2 regions of the Thalassotalea sp. PS06 genome follow, and region 1 is predicted to be linked to the other one. Evidence: predicted binding sites of a transcription regulator. Region 1 holds the regulator's gene; the other holds the start of a gene.

Region 1 (3,198 bases):
GCGTTGCGGAACCAGTTCGGGAGATAGCTGAAGACAGTGAAGCGGTATTTAAATATACCAATAAGGGGAATACAGTTGCGGTGATCTCTAATGGTACTGCTATCCTTGGGCTTGGTAATCTTGGCGCTATGGCTTCCAAGCCAGTGATGGAAGGTAAGTCGTTGCTATTTAAACGATTTGCCAATATCGATAGCTTTGATATTGAAGTGAATAACGAAGATCCGAAAGCCTTTATCGAAACCGTTGCTAATATTGCCGATAGTTTTGGCGGTATTAATCTTGAAGATATTAAAGCGCCTGAGTGTTTTGAAATTGAAAAAGCTTTAATTGAACGATGCAAGGTTCCGGTTTTCCATGATGATCAACACGGTACAGCCATTGTAACTGCAGCAGGAATGCTTAACGCCCTGGAGATTCAGGGTAAAGATTTAGCGCATGCGAAAATTGTTTGCCTGGGTGCTGGTGCTGCTGCGATTGCCTGTATGCAATTGCTTATCACTTGTGGTGCCCAGCGCGAAAATATTTACATGCTGGACCGTAAAGGCGTGATTCACACCCGCCGAGATGATTTAAATGAATACAAGCAAATGTTCGCCAACAATACTGACAAACGTACCTTGCAGGATGTGTTATTTGAAGCGGACGTTTTTGTTGGTGTTTCGGGCCCGAATTTACTATCGGCAGATGATTTGAAACTTATGGCAAAAAATCCAATTGTGTTTGCTTGCTCTAACCCTGACCCGGAAATTACCCCGGAACTTGCCTTGCAAACCCGGGATGATGTTATCGTTGCAACGGGTCGTTCTGATTACCCGAATCAGGTAAATAACGTATTGTGCTTCCCGTTTATTTTCCGCGGGGCGCTTGATGTTCGTGCTAAAGAAATCAATAACGCGATGAAAGTTGCTGCCGTGCATGCGATTCGTCAGATTGCTAAACAGCCAGTGCCGACAGAGGTATTGCAGGCTTGTGGCGAGAAAGCGTTAACCTTTGGTAAAGACTACATCATTCCAAAACCTATGGACCCTAGATTGTTAACGGAAGTAGCAACGGCAGTAGCACAAGCTGCAATTGACTCAGGGGTTGCACAAGGTCAGTTAGCTAAAAATACGCGTATTCGTGCTGCGTAAATTTTTATAGAAGCCTTCAGGTAAGCTTTTAGAAAAACTTTCAGAGTAATTAAAAAAGGCCCGCTATGTTACATAGCGGGCCTTTTTTATTATCGCTTATCAGGCAATTAATCTTTTGATTCGGTATCCGTATCTTCAGAAATACCTTTTTCGTTGTCCTTTGACAAATCTTCATCACTTGGCAGCGGCTGACCAGTAAAGGCATGTAAAAATGCTTCGCATAACAATTCGCTATTGGTGGCGTGACGTAAATTGTTTACCTGACGACGGGTGCGCTCATCGGTTAAAACCTTTAATACATTTAATGGGATAGAGACAGTGATTTTCTTTACCTGCTCACTTTTTTTCCCATGTTCCGCATATGGGTTGATGTATTCGCCGTTCCATTTCGCCATGTTGTTTCCTCAGAACCTATTTTTGCTAGGTGAAATTGTACTAGGTATGACTTTTGAGTCAACCAATAACATCTATATGCAAAGATGTATAGACGTCTAAAAGTTCTTGACCCAATAAAATAATGCGTATAGATTTATAGACGTCTAAACATCTAAATATCTCAGAGGCGAGAATGAGTCAGGATAAAGCTGCAACCATAGCCGTACGTGCCGGCATAAATACCGACCAACACCATAGTGCTGTTGTGCCTCCTATTCATCTCTCTTCCACCTACCGTCTTGAAGGATATAACCAAAAAGGCGATTACGATTATTCCCGTTCCGGAAACCCAACCCGCTCATCCCTTGGTAAAGCTATTGCCGATCTTGAAGGTGGTAGCACTGGTATCGTCACCAGTACGGGCATGGCAGCAATCCATCTGATTTGTCAGTTATTGTCTAAAGACGATCTACTGGTGATCCCTCATGACTGTTATGGCGGAAGTTATCGCCTGTTCACTCACTTGCAAAAACGTGGTTTATTTAAACTTGCGGTTGTTGATCAAACCAACCTGGATGACGTTGCTGAGGTGATGAAGCAAAAGCCTCGCCTTACCTTAATTGAAACACCAAGTAATCCGCTGCTGCGTATCGTTGATATAACGAAGATTTGTGAACTTGCAAAACAAGCCGGCTCTTTAACAGCGGTAGACAACACCTTCTTAACGCCATTGCTGCAAAAACCACTGGCTTTGGGTGCGGATATTGTTGTTCATTCAACAACAAAATTTGTTAATGGCCATAGCGACGTTGTCGCCGGTGCCGTTGTCACCAAAGACACCGAGTTGGGAGAAGAACTTGCCTGGTGGGCAAACTGTATTGGTATTACCGGTAGTCCGTTTGATAGTTTCCTAACCCTGCGTGGTTTAAAAACGCTTCCGGTACGACTCAAGCAACATCAAGCCAACGCACAAGCAATCGTTGAGCAATTAGCTAATCATCCGGCAATTGATGCTATTTACTATCCGGGTCTTGGCGATCATCCTGGCCATCAATTAGCGGCGAAACAACAATCAGGTTTTGGCAGTATGCTGAGTCTCGAGCTTAAAGGCGGTGTCGATGCAGTTCGCTGTTTGTTTGATAACCTAGAGTTATTTACGCTTGCACAATCATTGGGCGGCGTAGAGAGCCTGATTTCACACCCATCAACCATGACCCATGCTGGCATGGACCTAGAGGCGCAATTAACTGCCGGCATTAAGCCTGGATTAGTTCGTCTTTCCGTTGGTATTGAAGATGCCGACGATTTAATTTCCGATTTAACCTCTGCCCTGGACAAGTGTCTGGCATTCAAGGAGTAGTGTAATCATGTCAGAACAAACTTTGGTTGACAGCAATGTCTCGTCAATCAGTAAGGCAGGCTTACTATCTGAGCAACTGCTAACGAATAACCTTGAAGAGCGTACCGTCCATAAATTCGGTGGTTCCAGCCTGGGTACTGTGCAGTCTATTGAATCGGTATTGGCAATTATCGAGCAAAGAATTTCTGATCAGGATTTAGTGGTTGTTTCAGCGAACGGTAAAACCACCGACAAGCTCGTTGAAATTATTGATCTTGTAAACCTGTGTCAGGAAACAGAGGATGAGGCTTTTACGCACTTATTGTTGTTAATACAGGCTGAGCATAAGCAACT
Region 2 (3,198 bases), 1.5 Mb from region 1:
GATCATATGCTCACTTATCGCAAACGCCTGCGTCGCAAACTCGATGATTACCAGAAAAATGTCCCGCCCCATGTGAAAGCGGCTCGTCATGCCGATGATATTCATCAAGCAAACAACCAACCGCTGCGATATCAAAATAAAGGCTGGATTGAATATGTGATGACGGTTGCGGGTCCGCAAACGCTTGAGCATCAGCAAGCACCTATCGATTATCAGTTATATATCGACCGTCAGCTAGCGGCTATTGCTGACGGCATTTTGCCGTTTATCGATAAAGATTTTAACTCCATCTGTGATCAGCAGATGCAGTTGTTCTAAAGCTTGATTTCTCTATTTCTCTTCGAAATTAAGGTGGAAGGTGGAAGGTGGAAGCGGCTTTAGTCTCGGCATGAGCAACATTGCCCACATCGTCATACCGGCGTCGGCCGGTATCTTTCACCTTAATACGTCATACCGACGACGGGCTCTATCTTTCACCTTAATGCGTCACACCGGCGTCGGGCTCTATCTTTCACCTTAATACGTCATACCGGCGTCGGCCGGTATCTTGTTCTTTGTTCTTAGATTCCGGATCAAGTCCGGAATGACGGGGTTTGGTTAAGTCAGTAATGACGGCTGGGATTAAGCTAGTCAGGATGCCTTTGTGTTACTTCAATGCGTCACACCGGCGTCGGCCGGTATCTTTCACCTTAATACGTCATACCGGCGTCGGCCGGTATCTTGTTCTTTGTTCTTAGATTCCGGATCAAGTCCGGAATGACGGGTTTGGTTAAGTCAGTATTGACGGCTTGGGATTAAGCTAGTCAGGATGCCTTTGTGTTACTTCAATGCGTCACACCGGCGTCGGGCTCTATCTTTCACCTTAATACGTCACACCGGCGTCGGCCGGTATCTTTCACCTTAATACGTCATACCGGCGTCGGCCGGTATCTCGTTCTTTGTTCTTAGATTCCGGATCAAGTCCGGAAAGACGGGCTAATGAATTCGGAATTTTGGAAAAGCAACCAAGATTGCTGTCATATCCTGTTATGACAGGATATCGAAGCCAAAGTGCTTTAATCAGCCATCTGTTGTCTCTAGTCTGATCAGTCTGCGAGCGATTTTCTAATCGCGTTCTGAGTTTTTCTGAAAAACTTCGTGTAATTTCTGTGGAGTTGCCGTATTCTAAAACTATGTTTAGATGGCTAGATAGCTAAAAGCGAGAGACTCTTTAACTATCTTACAGTCAGTAGTAATTAACGGATACAGTGTCGCAATGAAGAAAAATACCGCAATCGTCAACGCCGGGCGTCAGAAAAAATGGACTCAGGGGATCATTAATCCTCCGGTTTTTCGTGCTTCAACCATCGTTTTTGACAGCGTATTGGATATGAAGAAAGCGACGGCTAAACGTGGCGAGCAAGCCATGTTCTACGGTCGTCGTGGCACACCGACGACCTTTGCTTTTGCCGATGCCATGACCGAACTCGAAGGCGGGGAAGGTTGTTATGTATACCCCTGTGGCACTGCGGCAATTACCAGCGCCATTTTATCTTTCGTAAAAACCGGCGAACACCTGCTTATGGTTGATACCGCTTATGAGCCGACTCGCGATTTTTGTGAGAAAACGCTGGCTAATTTAGGCGTTGAAGTCACCTTCTACGATCCTATGATCGGCCGAGATATCCAACAGTTAATCAAGCCAAACACCACAGTAATATTTTTAGAATCGCCGGGTTCATTGACCATGGAAGTGCAGGACGTACCGGGTATTTGCGATGTCGCCCATTCCCAATCTCAGGATATTACCGTGATTCTCGATAACACCTGGGCGTCGCCAGTGCTGTTTCAACCCTTTGAACATGGCGTTGATGTTTCTGTTCAGGCAGCGACAAAATATATTGTTGGTCACAGTGATGCAATGCTTGGTACCGCAACGGCCAATGAAAAATGCTGGCCGACACTAAGAGAGAACTCATACTTGCTAGGGCAATGTGCGTCACCTGACGATATCTATCTGGCGATGCGTGGCATCAGAACCCTAGGGGTTCGGTTAAAGCAGCATCAAAGCAATGCACTTGAAGTTGCAAAATGGCTTTCTGAACGTGATGAAGTCGACTGCATTTTGCATCCGGCATTTGAAAACCATCCAGGCCATGAGTATTTCAAACGCGACTTTCTTGGCAGCAATGGTTTGTTCTCATTTGTGTTAAAGGATTCTAATCCAGAGGCGTTAAATGCGATGCTTGATGGCATGGAACATTTTAAAATGGGATTTTCCTGGGGCGGCTATGAGAGTCTGATTTTGGCCAATTCCAACATTGGTAAAATGCGCAGCGCCACACCTTGGCCATTTGATAAACCACTGATCCGTTTGCATATTGGCCTGGAAGACGTTGAAGATTTGATTAGCGATTTGGAAAAGGGCTTTAGTCGCCTGAATGAGCGTCTATAGTAATTTCAGACTGCAGACTGCAGACGGCAGAATGCAGAAAGACCTCTTGCGAGTTAAATTATGCTGACAGCGAAACAGATTGAATCGGGCGTACTTGCCATGGGCGATCCAGACATCGCCCAACACTCGCAGCGGTTTTTTAAAACTGGCGAAGGCGAGTATGGGGAAGGGGATATCTTTGTTGGCATTCGCGTTCCAAATTTGAGAAAACTTGTTCCTCAGTACAAAGGAATAGAGCTGGACGAGTTAGGTAAATTGCAGCAAAGCCAATATCATGAGCTCCGTTTGCTCGCCTTGTTTATTTTGGTTAAGAAATATCAATTAGCCAAAACCGAAAACGATCAAAAGCGTTTGGTGGATTACTATCTAAACCATCTTGCCTGGGTCAATAACTGGGATCTGGTTGACAGCTCCGCCCATCATATCCTTGGTAACTACCTGTTAGAACGCGACAAATCTATGCTTTATGAATTTGCCGAATCAAAGGATTTATGGACTCGCCGGGTTGCGATGATCACCACCTACCGATTTATCAAACACAATCAATTCGAACCCACCTTAAAGCTTGCAACTATGCTCATCAATGATAAGGAAGATTTGATGCACAAAGCCTGTGGGTGGATGCTTAGAGAGATCTTTCGACAGGACAGACAAGTACTGGATACTTACTTAAAAGCTCATTACCAGCAAATGCCAAGAACCATGCTGCGCTACGCGATAGAAAAGCACGAACCTGAGGTTCGTAAGATGTACTTGCAGGGGTT

The links. Region 1 encodes MetJ, which represses methionine synthesis genes. Its sites were predicted from a motif close to TAGACGTCTAGACGTCTA; they were not measured.
Region 2: the regulator MetJ is predicted to act here: its motif matches at 1,178-1,195, upstream of FNC98_RS07640 (cystathionine beta-lyase).

What each region holds. Positions count from the first base shown of each region.
Region 1 is NZ_CP041638.1:222,313-225,510, forward strand. It holds gene FNC98_RS01005 (malic enzyme-like NAD(P)-binding protein) at 1-1,130, shown strand, start outside; gene metJ (met regulon transcriptional regulator MetJ) at 1,238-1,525, opposite strand; gene metB (cystathionine gamma-synthase) at 1,699-2,865, shown strand; gene metL (bifunctional aspartate kinase/homoserine dehydrogenase II) at 2,873-3,198, shown strand, end outside.
Region 2 is NZ_CP041638.1:1,732,776-1,735,973, forward strand. It holds gene FNC98_RS07635 (DNA polymerase II) at 1-318, shown strand, start outside; gene FNC98_RS07640 (cystathionine beta-lyase) at 1,256-2,434, shown strand; gene FNC98_RS07645 (DNA alkylation repair protein) at 2,495-3,198, shown strand, end outside.